3 regions of the Streptomyces sp. NPDC058872 genome follow, and region 1 is predicted to be linked to each of the others. Evidence: riboswitches for the same ligand, from Rfam matches in the RefSeq annotation. Region 1 holds a riboswitch; each other region holds the start of a gene.
What was found. A riboswitch is a leader RNA that binds a small molecule or an ion and turns the genes downstream of it on or off. The one in region 1 is predicted to bind thiamine pyrophosphate.
Positions count from the first base shown of each region.

Region 2: another riboswitch for thiamine pyrophosphate. It lies ahead of thiC (phosphomethylpyrimidine synthase ThiC); the one in region 1 lies ahead of ACFW22_RS22580 (thiamine ABC transporter substrate binding subunit).
Region 3: another riboswitch for thiamine pyrophosphate. It lies ahead of thiO (glycine oxidase ThiO); the one in region 1 lies ahead of ACFW22_RS22580 (thiamine ABC transporter substrate binding subunit).

Region 1 covers NZ_JBHYMK010000036.1:40,060-44,146, forward strand. Annotated here, with positions in the region: gene ACFW22_RS22570 (ABC transporter ATP-binding protein) at 1-77, opposite strand, end outside; gene ACFW22_RS22575 (ABC transporter permease) at 77-1,690, opposite strand; gene ACFW22_RS22580 (thiamine ABC transporter substrate binding subunit) at 1,729-2,823, opposite strand; TPP riboswitch at 2,907-3,017, opposite strand; gene rlmN (23S rRNA (adenine(2503)-C(2))-methyltransferase RlmN) at 3,047-4,087, opposite strand, start outside.
Region 2 covers NZ_JBHYMK010000010.1:99,185-103,271, reverse strand. Annotated here, with positions in the region: gene ACFW22_RS08860 (SsgA family sporulation/cell division regulator) at 1-326, shown strand, start outside; gene ACFW22_RS08855 (YibE/F family protein) at 331-1,653, opposite strand; TPP riboswitch at 1,726-1,872, shown strand; gene thiC (phosphomethylpyrimidine synthase ThiC) at 1,866-3,656, shown strand; gene ACFW22_RS08845 (hypothetical protein) at 3,753-4,087, opposite strand, start outside.
Region 3 covers NZ_JBHYMK010000001.1:18,132-22,218, forward strand. Annotated here, with positions in the region: gene ACFW22_RS00095 (thiazole synthase) at 68-862, opposite strand; gene thiS (sulfur carrier protein ThiS) at 868-1,068, opposite strand; gene thiO (glycine oxidase ThiO) at 1,065-2,219, opposite strand; TPP riboswitch at 2,217-2,329, opposite strand; gene ACFW22_RS00110 (NAD(P)/FAD-dependent oxidoreductase) at 2,423-3,637, shown strand; gene ACFW22_RS00115 (Rv2175c family DNA-binding protein) at 3,681-4,046, shown strand.

The DNA of each region.
Region 1 (4,087 bases):
TCGGCGACCTCCAGGTCCACCGCGTCGAGCACGACCCGCTCCCCGAACCGTACGGTCGCCCCGTCGAGCCTCAACATCAGAACTCCCCGGAGGTCCGGTCGGTGCGGAGCCGTTCGAGCAGCAACAGGGACACCGCGCACACCACCATCAGGATCGTCGAGAGGGCCATGGCCTGGCCGTAGTTGAGCTCGCCGGGGCGGCCGAGCAACCGGGCCACCGCCACCGGAAGGGTCGGGCTGTCGGGCCGGGCGATGAAGACGGTCGCCCCGAACTCGCCGAGAGACACCGCGAACGCGAAGCCGGCCGCGATCAGCAGCGCCCGCCGCACCAGGGGCAGGTCGACCTCCCGCCAGGCCCGCCACGGCGAGGCCCCGAGCACGGCCGCCGCCTCCCGCAGGCGCTCGTCCACCGCACGCAGGACGGGCAGCATCGTCCGCACCACGAAGGGAACGCCCACCAGGGCCTGTGCGAGCGGGACGAGGATCCAGCTGGCCCTCAGGTCGAGCGGCGGCTCGTCCAGCGTGATGAGGAAACCGAAGCCGACGGTGACCGCGGAGACCCCGAGCGGCAGCATCAGCAGGGCGTCGAAGCCCCGCACCAGCCTCCCGGCCCGCCGGGTGAGGGCCGCCGCGGCGAGCCCGCCGATCAGCACCGCCAGGGCGGTGGCGGCCACCGCGTACCGCAGCGAGTTCCCGATCGCCTCCAAGGGCGGGACGAGGAAGGTGCCGGCCTCGTCGAGGGAGCCGAGCGCCCGGTAGTAGCGCGTGCCGTAGCCGTCGGGCCCGGCGAAGGACCGCTCGACGAGCACGCCCAGCGGCAACAGGATCAGCAGCGCCACGGAGAGCAGCACGCCCGCGAGCAGCGCCCACTGCCCGACACCGCTCGGCCTGCGCGCCGTGCGCTCCGGCGGGACGAGCCGCAGTGCGCTCTCCCGGCGCCGCACCACCCCTGCGTGCACGGCGAGGATCGTTCCCACCGCCACGAACTGCACCAGCGTCAGGACGGCGGCCGTGGGCAGGTCGAGCAGCCGTGCGGTCTGCCGGTAGATCTCCGACTCCAAGGTGGAGTAGGCGTTCCCGCCGAGGATCTGGACGACGCCGAAGGAGGTGAAGGTGAAGAGGAAGACCATCAGTGCGGCAGCCGCCACCGCCGGCACGAGCGCGGGCAGCGTCACGGCCCGCCAGGCCGTCCAGCGGGAGGCCCCGAGCACCCGGGCGGCCTCCTCCTGGCGGGGGTCGAGCTGGGACCAGAGGCCGCCGACGGTCCGCACGACGACCGCGTAGTTGAAGAAGACGTGCGCCAGCAGGATCGCCCACACCGTCGTGTCGAGCCGCAGCCCCCACAGGTCGTCGGTGAGCCCGCCCCGCCCGACGAGCGCCAGGAACGCCGTGCCGACCAGGACGGTCGGCAGCACGAACGGCACCGTGACGACGGCCCGCAGCACGCCCTTGCCGGGGAAGTCGAAGCGGGCGAAGACGTACGCCCCCGGCAGGGCGACGAGCAGGGTGAGTCCGGTGGAGGCGAACGCCTGCCACACGGTGAAGCCGAGCACGTCGAGGACGTCCGGTCGGCTCAGGGTCTCGCCGATCCGTCCGAGCCGCCAGACGCCGTCGGGGCGCAGTCCGCGGTCCACGATGGACACGACGGGCCAGGCGAAGAAGACCCCGAAGAACGCGACGGGAAGGGCCATCAGCCCCAGCCGCGCCGCGTTCCCCCGGACGGCCCGTCCTACTTCAGGACGAGCGACGACCACTGCTGGATCCACGGGTCACGCTTCTCGGCGATCTTCTCGGGCGCCATGGTCTCCGGCTTCTCGACGACCACGCCGTGCTGGGTGAAGAGCTCCGGCAGCGCCGCGTCCTGCACCACCGGGTTGACGAACATCTGGAGCGGCATGTCCTCCTGGAACTCCTTCGAGATCAGGAAGTCGATCAGCGCCTTGCCGCCCTCGGGGTTCTTGGCCCCGTTCAGCAGGCCCGCGAACTCGGTCTGCCGGAAGCAGGTGCCGGTGGAGACCCCGGTGGGGGCCACCTTCGGCTGCGGCTCGCCGTAGAGCACCTCGACCGGCGGGCTGGAGGCGTACGACACGACGAGCGGCCGGTCGCCCTTGGCCTGCTTGCCGCCGGCCGAGCCGGAGAACTCCTGGTTGTAGGCGAGCTCCCAGCTGTCGACGGTCTTCACGCCGTTGGCCTTGAGCTTCTTCCAGTACTCGGGCCAGCCCTCGTCGCCGTAGGCGGCGGCCGTGCCGAGGAGGAAGCCCAGGCCCGGGGAGGACCGCTCGGGGTTCTCGACCACCAGCAGGTCCTTGTACTCCGGCTTCGCCAGGTCGTCGAAGGTCACCGGCGGCGCCAGCTTCTTGCCCTCGAAGTACGCCTTGTCGTAGTTGACGCAGATGTCACCGGAGTCGATCGGGGTGACCCGGTGCTCCTCGTCGAGCCGGTACACCGCCGGCACCCGGTCCAGGCCCTTCGCCTCGTACGGGACGAAGATCCCGTTGTCGAGGGCGCGGGACAGCAGCGTGTTGTCGACGCCGAAGAAGACGTCGCCCTGCGGGGACCCCTTGGTCAGGATCTCCTTGTTGACGGCCTCGCCCGCGTCACCGCTCTTGAGGACCTTGACCTTGAAGCCGGTCCGCTTCGTGAACTCCGCCAGCACCTCCTCGGAGGCGTTGAAGGAGTCGTGGCTGACGAGGGTGACGGTCTTGGGCGCGGGCGCCTCGGTCTTGCCCGCCGTGCTCCCCGCGTCCTCGGCGCCGCACGCGGCGAGGCTGGTGACGCCGAGCGCCGCGACGAACGCGACGGCAGCGGCCTTCTTGATGCTCACTGGTTTTCCTCCTGGGCATGACCAGGAAGAGACGCGGCCCCGCCCGCACCCGGCGGAGGCCGGACGCGGGCAGGGCGCAACAGCTTGAGTTACGACCGAACTTCCTACCCAGAATGACCTGGGCGAGGTTCAGAGGGTCTGCGGTCCTACGGTGACCGCACTCTCAGCGCTGTGGCGCTCCCCTGTCGGAATATGGAGATGTGTTCGAGCTCAGACTACAAGGTCAGCGCTCGGCGGCCGCGAGCTGTCCACAGGCACCGTCGATCTCCTGTCCCCGGGTGTCCCGAACGGTCACCGGAACCCCGTGGCGGGCGATGGCCTCGACGAAGGCCTTCTCGTCCTCCGGCCGCGACGCCGTCCACTTCGACCCGGGCGTCGGGTTCAGCGGGATCAGGTTGACGTGCACCCGCTTGCCCTTGAGCAGCCGGCCGAGCAGGTCGCCCCTCCACGCCTGGTCGTTGATGTCCCGGATGAGGGCGTACTCGATGGAGATCCGGCGCCCGGACTTCTCGGCGTACTCCCAGGCCGCGTCCAGGACCTCCCGCACCTTCCACCGCGTGTTGACGGGCACGAGGGTGTCGCGCAGCTCGTCGTCCGGGGCGTGCAGCGACACCGCGAGGCGGCACTTGAAGCCTTCGTCGGCGAAGCGGAGCATCGCCGGCACGAGGCCGACGGTGGAGACGGTGATGCCGCGCTGCGACAGCCCGAGCCCGTCCGGCTCGGGGTCCGTGAGCCGGCGGATCGCCCCGACCACGCGCTTGTAGTTGGCGAGCGGCTCGCCCATGCCCATGAAGACGATGTTGGAGAGCCGCGCCGGGCCACCGGGCACCTCGCCGTCGCGCAGGGCCCGCATCCCGTCCACGATCTGGTGCACGATCTCGGCGGTCGACAGGTTCCGGTCGAGGCCGGCCTGTCCGGTCGCGCAGAACGGACAGTTCATGCCGCAGCCGGCCTGCGAGGAGATGCACATGGTCACCCGGTCCGGGTAGCGCATGAGCACCGACTCCACGAGCGTGCCGTCGTGCAGTCGCCACAGGGTCTTGCGGGTGGTGTCGTCGTCGCACGAGATGTGTCGCACCACGGACATCAGATCGGGCAGCAGCTCCCCGGCCAGCTTCTCCCGCGAGGCGGCCGGGATGTCGGTCCACTCGGCGGGGTCGTGCGCGTAGCGCGCGAAGTAGTGCGTGGACAGCTGCTTGGCGCGGAACGGCTTCTCGCCGATCGCGGCGACGGCCTCCTTCCGCTCGGCGGGCGTGAGGTCGGC
Region 2 (4,087 bases), on a different contig from region 1:
TGACCTTCCACCTCCCCGGGGACGCGCCCGTGACCTGGGCGTTCGGGAGGGAGCTGCTGCTCGACGGGATCAACCGGCCGAGCGGTGACGGCGATGTCCACATCGCCCCGACCGAGCCGGAAGGGCTCTCGGACGTTTCGATCAGGCTTCAAGTGGGCGGTGATCGTGCGCTCTTCCGGGCCAGCGCGCCTCCGTTGGTCGCCTTCCTCGACCGAACGGACAAGCTGGTTCCGCTCGGTCAGGAATGGGCGCTCGGTGACTTCGAGGACCATCTGGAAGCCGCGCTGGGCCGGATCCTGGCCGAAGAGAACGCCGGCCCGGCCTGAGCCCTCACTTGGCGCGGCGCCGCCTGCCCCGCCGAGCCGCCGCGGGCTTCCCGCCCTCGGAACCCGGTCGGTCCGCGGAGACGACCAGGGCTGCGAGCGCCGTGGTCACCGGCACGGACGCCACCAGACCGATCGACCCCACCAGCGTCCGGACGATCTCCTCGGCCACCAACTCGCTGTTGGCCACCGTCCCCATGCTGCTCTGCGCGATGGAGAAGAGCAGCAGGAGCGGCAGGGCCGCACCCGCATAGGCGAGGACCAGCGTGTTCACGACCGAGGCGATGTGGTCGCGGCCGATCCTGATGCCGGCCCGGTAGAGGCCGCGCGGACCCATGCCAGGATCCGCCTGGTGCAGCTCCCAGACGGCCGAGGTCTGCGTCACCGTCACGTCGTCCAGTACGCCGAGCGAGCCGATGATGACCCCCGCCAGCAGCAGACCGGACATGTCGATCTCCGGGTACAGGCCGTGGATCAGACCGGTGTTGTCATCGGTGTTCCCGCTGAGCGCGGCCCAGTCGATGAAGAGCGAGCCGAGCAGACCGATCAGCAGCAGCGAGATCAGCGTGCCGAGCACCGCGACCGAGGTGCGGGCCGACAGACCGTGGCACATGTAGAGCGCGATCAGCATGATCGCACTCGACCCGACCACCGCCACGACCAGTGGATTCGATCCCTGCAGGATGGCCGGCAGAATGAAGAGCGTCAGCACGAGGAAGCTCACCGCCAGCGCGATGAGCGCCATCACCCCCCGCATCCGGCCGACCACCACGACCGCCACGGCGAAGATGCCGGCGAGGAGCGCCATCGGCAGCTTCCGGTTCACATCGGTCACCGAGTACTGCAGGTCGTGCGGGGCATCGGGGGCGTACGCCACCACCACGCCCTGTCCCTCGTGCAGCTGGCGCGGCGCGTCCGGCTGCACGATCTCGACGAAGGTGCGCCCCTTGTCCGGGCCGGTGGTCACCTCCACGGTCGCCTTCTCGCACTGTTCCTGCTGCGCGTTGACCGCCTCGCGGCCTTCCGGCGTCGAGGTGTCGCCGGTCGGCGGCACCTGGGCGGCGTTCACGTCCGCGCAGTCGACGCGCTCGACGGAGACGACCTCGCCCTGTTGGGTCTGCCGGTCGAAGCCGACCCCGGTGCGCTCGTGCGCCGGGGTGCCGCCCGGCCACAGGACGACCAGCCCCACCGCGACGGCGGTGGCGAAGGGGATCAGAACCGCGGCGATCACCTTGCGCAGATGCCGTGAGACGGGCTCGGCGGGACCGTGGCTGTGGGCATGGGAGTGTCCGTGGCCATGAGGCTCGGGTGCGTGAGGGGGGGAAGTCACTGACCGATCATCGCAAGAACGCGTGGGGGCCCACTGTTCAGCACGCCCGGGATGACGCTAGCGTGGTGCCACCTTTGCACACGCGGGAGCTCGGAGCACCGGGCTGAGAGGGCGCTGATCACCGTACGCACGGACCGATGTCCGTACGGGAAGAGGCTGCGCCGACCGCCGAACCTGTTACCGGGTAATGCCGGCGTAGGGAGATCGGTCTCATGACCATTCAGGATGCACGCACGCCTGCCTCCGACCAGAACGGCCAGGGCGAGCGCACGCCGGGCTGGCACAAGGGGTACGTCGAGGGCTCACGCCCCGACCTCCGGGTGCCCGTACGGCAGGTGCACCTCACCAACGGCAAGGACGTCACCCTGTACGACACGTCCGGTCCGTACACCGACCCCGCCATCGACACCGATGTCCGGCGGGGTCTTTCCCCGCTGCGCGAGAACTGGATCATCGCGCGCGGCGACACCGAAGAGTACGCGGGCCGTCCGGTCCGCCCCGAGGACGACGGCATCAAGCACACCTCTCCGCGGGGCGGCGGCCTGAAGAACCTCGACGCCGTCTTCCCCGGCCGCCCGCGCCTGCCGCGCCGGGGACGGGAGGGGCAGGCGGTGACCCAGCTCGCGTACGCCCGCCGGGGTGAGATCACCCCGGAGATGGAGTACGTCGCGATCCGCGAGAACGTCTCCCCCGAGGTCGTACGGGAGGAGATCGCCGCGGGCCGTGCCGTCTTGCCGGCGAACGTCAACCACCCGGAGATCGAGCCGATGATCATCGGCAAGCGGTTCCTGGTGAAGGTCAACGCCAACATCGGCAACTCCGCCGTCACCTCCTCCATCGAGGAGGAGGTGGAGAAGATGACCTGGGCGACCCGCTGGGGTGCCGATACGGTCATGGACCTGTCCACCGGTCGCAACATCCACACCACCCGCGAATGGGTGCTGCGCAACTCGCCCGTGCCGATCGGAACCGTGCCGCTCTACCAGGCGCTGGAGAAGGTCGATGGCAAGGCCGAGGAGCTGACCTGGGAGATCTACAAGGACACGGTCATCGAGCAGGCCGAGCAGGGCGTCGACTACATGACGGTGCACGCCGGCGTGCTACTGCCCTACGTGCCGCTCACGGCACGGCGCAAGACCGGCATCGTCTCCCGCGGTGGTTCGATCATGGCCGCTTGGTGCCTCGCGCACCACAAGGAGAACTTCCTCTACACGAACTTCGAGGAACTCTGCGAGATCCTGGCGGCGTACGACGTCACCTACTCGCTCGGCGACGGCCTGCGTCCCGGCTCGATCGCGGACGCCAACGACGATGCGCAGTTCGCGGAACTGCGCACGCTCGGTGAGTTGAACACGATCGCCAAGCGGCACAACGTGCAGACGATGATCGAGGGCCCGGGCCACGTCCCGATGCACAAGATCAAGGAGAACATCGACCTCCAGCAGGAGATCTGCGAGGAGGCGCCGTTCTACACGCTCGGCCCGCTCACCACGGACGTCGCGCCCGCGTACGACCACATCACCTCCGGCATCGGCGCGGCGATGATCGCCTGGTGGGGCACCGCGATGCTCTGCTACGTCACGCCCAAGGAGCACCTGGGCCTGCCGAACAAGGACGACGTGAAGACGGGCGTCATCACGTACAAGATCGCGGCGCACGCGGCCGATCTCGCCAAGGGGCACCCGGGCGCACAGGAGTGGGACGACGCGCTCTCGGACGCGCGGTTCGAGTTCCGCTGGGAGGACCAGTTCAACCTGGCGCTCGACCCGGACACCGCGCGGGAGTACCACGACGAGACGCTTCCCGCGGAGCCCGCGAAGACCGCGCACTTCTGCTCGATGTGCGGTCCGAAGTTCTGCTCGATGAAGATCAGCAGGAGCATCACCGAACAGTTCGGTGGGGAAGCGGACGCCACTCCGGAGGAGATCGAGGCCGGGATGCTGGAGAAGTCCAAGGAGTTCGCGGCGAGCGGCAACCGGGTCTACCTGCCGCTGGCGGACTGACCCGGACACGGCGCCGCCCCTGAGGTCCTCGCCCTCGGGGCGGCGTTTCGCCGTTCGTCGCCCGGGCACGTTGCGCAGCTCCTCACCGGCCCGTCCTCAGGGCCGGGGTGCGTCCGGCGGGGTGGTCGCGGCGAGGGCGTCGCGGAAGAAGGGGAGCACACCGCGCTCCAGGAGGGCGTGGCGCCAGGCCTCCCGGGCGAGCGAGAGCTCGTGGTCGACCGTAGCGGTTCCGTCCACTGCGGCAGGGCTGTTGCGCAGGGCGGTCAGCAGGAGGCCGATGCCCGCGCAGAGCAGACCGGCGGCGGCGAGGGCGGCGAAGACCAGGCCGGCCGTCAGTAGGGTCTCGCCGAAGACCGTGGTGGGGGCGAAGGCGTGCAGGACCGCCCCGATCAGCAGCAGGATCGCGGCGGTCGTGCCCCCGAGGACGGGCA
Region 3 (4,087 bases), on a different contig from region 1:
CCTCCTCGGGAACCGCAGGCGGTCGGCGTCCGGGCGGTCGCGGCCGGCCCGGTCCGCCGTGCGCGGTTCAGAAGGCCGGGCGCTCGGGATCCAGACGGGCGCGGCCCTGCACGGGGGACGAGGCCTCGGCGAAGTGGCGCCGGGGGATGCGTCCCGCACGGTGGGCCAGCCGTCCCGCCTCGACCGCGTGCCGCATGGCCCCCGCCATCAGGACGGGCTCCTGCGCGCGGGTCACCGCCGACGCGAGCATCACCGCCGCACATCCCAGCTCCATCGCGAGCGTCGCGTCCGACGCGGTGCCCGCCCCGGCGTCGAGGATCACCGGGACCCCCGCCCGCTCCGTGATCAGCTGGAAGTTGTGCGGGTTGCGGATGCCGAGCCCGGAGCCGATCGGCGAGCCGAGCGGCATGATCGCCGCACAGCCCACGTCCTCCAGCTTCCGGGCGAGGACCGGGTCGTCATTGGTGTAGGGGAGCACGGTGAAGCCGTCGTCGACGAGGGTCTCGGCCGCGGCGAGGAGCTCCTCGCCGTCCGGCAGCAGGGTCCGCTCGTCGGCGACCACCTCCAGCTTGATCCAGTCGGTGCCGAGAGCCTCCCGGGCGAGCCGTGCGGTCAGGACGGCCTCGCCCGCGGTGAAGCAGCCCGCGGTGTTGGGCAGGACCCGGATGCCGAGCCGCTCCAGGACGGAGAGGACCGAGCCCCGGACCGTGGGGTCCAGGCGCCGCATGGCGACGGTGGTCAGTTCCGTGCCGCTGGCGACGAGGGCGCGCTCCAGCACGTCGAGGCTGGGGGCGCCGCCGGTGCCCATGACGAGCCGGGAGGAGAACTCCGTGCCGCCGAGGACGAACGCGTCGTCGGACATCGTGCTCAGCCCCCCTGCACCGCGGTGAGGACCTCCACCCGGTCGCCCTCGCCGAGGAGCGTCGTGGCCCACGCGCCGCGCGGCACGACCGTCTCGTTGAGCGCCGCCGCGACCCCGGAGGGGGCCGTGGTCAGGGTGGCGACCAGGGCGTCGAGGGAGAGGGGACCCGCGAGTTCGCGGGCTTCTCCGTTCACGGACACGTTCATGCGGGCTGCTCCTGGTGTGCGGGAGAGAAACGGCGGGGGGCGAAGGGGCGTGCCTCGTCCGGCAGGGCGCCCGTGGTGAGCACCTCCGCCAGGGCGTCGCCGGTGACGGGCGTGAGCAGGACCCCGTTGCGGTAGTGGCCGGTGGCCAGGTGGAGGCCCGGCAGGGCGCTGGGGCCGAGCAGCGGTGCGTTGTCCGGGGATCCGGGGCGCAATCCGGCCCGGGTCTCGGTGAGCGGCAGTTCGGTGATGCCGGGGACGAGCTCGTGGGCGTCGCGCAGCAACTCGTACACCCCGCCCGCCGTCACCGTCGTGTCCCAGCCCAGTTCCTCGCTGGTGGCGCCGACCACGAGCTCGCCGTTCTCGCGGGGCACCAGGTAGACGTGGCTGCCGCGGACGACGGCCCGGACGGTGCGGGAGAGGAAGGGGGCGTACGCGGTCGGCACCCGGAGCCGCAGGACCTGGCCCTTCACGGGGCGGACCGGCGGCAGCGCCTCCTCCGGCACGCCCGCCAGGCGTCCGCTGAGGCTGCCCGCGGCGAGGACGACCTGATCGGCCGCCAGTTCCCCGCCACCGGCGAGCACCGCGCCGCGCGCCCGGTCCCGCGCCACCGCGAGCCGCTCCGCGAGGGTGCGGTGGAAGGCGACCCCGGCCCGTTCGCAGGCGAGGAGGAGCGCGGCGGTCAGCCGGCGCGGGTCGACCTGGTGGTCGCCGTCGACCCGGAGCCCGCCCCGGACGCCGGGTGCCAGCATCGGCTCCAGGCGGCGGCAGTCCCGGCCGCTGAGCCATTCCGAGACCAGACCGCAGCGGGTCTGGAGGGCGTGCAGTTCACGCAGGTGGGCGCGGTCGTCGGCGTCGAGCGCGACGGCGAGGGTGCCGCAGGCGCGGTAGCCGACGTCGTGGCCGGTGTGCTCCTCCAGCTCGGCGACGAACGAGGGGTAGCGCGCGGCGGAGGCGAGGTTGAGCCCGAGCAGGGTCTCCTCGCCGTAGTGCAGTTCGGTGACGGCGGCGAGCATCCCGGCCGCGACCTGCGCGGCCCCGCCGCCCGGATCGGGGTCGACGACGGCGGTGCGCAGTCCGCGCTGCGCGGCACGCCAGGCCGTGACCAGGCCGATGATGCCGCCCCCGACCACGAGGACATCGGAAGAACGCATGGGCGTCCAGCCCCTCCCTTCGCCGGCATGACCCGGATCAGGTTCGTACGGTCGGAGGCCGTCCCAGCCTCCCTCTCAGCCCGGTCGTCCGGGCTCCCGCGAGTGCTTTACGCCCGTCAGACTAGCCCGACGCCGTCGGAGGACCACAGGCCCTCCCGCCCCCTCACTTTTCTGATGAACCGTCAGATGCATAAGCTGGGCGGGTGAGCGAGCAGAAGCAGGCCCAGCAGCACGTCGTGATCGTCGGCGCCGGAATGGCGGGCGTCCAGACCGCCGTCGCCCTGCGCGAGCAGGGCTTCACCGGCCCCGTCACCCTCATCGGGGCCGAACCCCACCAGCCCTACGACCGACCCCCGCTCTCCAAGGCGGTCCTCCTCGGCAAGGCCGAGGGCTCCGCCTTCGAGGTCGACTTCGAAGACCTCGGCATCGAACTCCGCCTCGGCCTCGACGTCACCGGACTGCGCGCCGCCGACCACCAGATCGACACCGAGTCCGGACCCGTCGCCTACGACACCCTGGTCATCGCCACCGGCGCCCACCCCGTCACCCTCCCCGGCACCGAGGGCGTCCCGGGGGTCCACCTGCTGCGCACCCTCGACGACGCCGTGCGCCTCGGCCCCGTCCTGGAGCAGCGTCGTTCCGTCGTGGTCGTCGGCGCCGGCTGGATCGGCGCCGAATTCGCCACCGCCGCGCGCGGGGCGGGCTGTGCCGTCACCGTCGTCGAGGCCGCCGACCGGCCGCTCGCCGGGGTCCTGCCCGCCGAGGTCGCCACCCCGATGGCCGCCTGGTACGAGGAGAGCGGTGCCGCCCTTCTGACCCGTGCGCGCGTGGACACCGTCCGGCCCGGCCGCGTCGTCCTGGACGACGGCCGGGAGATCCCCGCCGACGCCGTCGTGGTCGGCATCGGCGCCCGCCCCGCCACGCACTGGCTCACCGGCTCCGGCATCGCCCTCGACCCGGGCGGCGCCATCACCGCCGATGACCGCCTGCGCACCTCCCTGCCCGACGTGTACGCGGTCGGGGACTGCGCCTCCTTCCCCTCGGCCCGTTACGGAAGGCGCCTCCTCGTCCACCACTGGGACAACGCGCTCCAGGGCCCGCGCACGGTCGCCGCGGCGATCACCGGCTCCGACGACGCGCCCTACGACCCGGTCCCGTACTTCTGGTCCGAGCAGTTCGGACGCTTCGTCCAGTACGCGGGACACCACGGGGGCGCCGACGGACTGCTGTGGCGCGGAGACCCCGCCGACCCGTCCTGGTCCGTGCTCTGGCTGCGGGACGGGGTGCCGGTGGCCCTCCTCGCGGTCGGCCGCCCCCGCGACCTGGCGCAGGGGCGCCGGCTCATCGAGGCGGCCGTGCCCGTCGACCCGGAGCGCGCCGCCGACCCCGGCGTCCCCCTGAAGGCGGCGGCGCGGTAGGGCCCGACTACCGGCCGTCAGTCCGGGATGGCAGGCTTGTCCCGTGACCGAGATTGACGTAAAGATCGATGCTCTCGTCCCCGCCTGGCTCTACCTGCCCGACATCGCGGAGATGCTCGATGTCGAGGTGACGCGCGTGCGGCAGCTGGTCAAGGAAGGCCAGCTCATCGCCGTGCGCCGCGGACCGAACAACGCCCTGCAAGTACCCGCCGCCTTCATCCAGGGCGACAAGGTCGTCAAGGGCTTGTCCGGGACCCTGACCCTGCTGCGGGACGACGGCTTCACCGACGAGGAAATGCTGGAGTGGCTCTTCACTCCGGACGAGAGCCTGCCGGGCACGCCCGCCCAGGCGCTCAGCGAGAATCGCGGTACGGAGGTGAAGCGCCGCGCCCAGGCGCTTGCCGTCTGACGCGCACGCACCCGTGCGCCGGCACGTGCGCGCCGATGCCG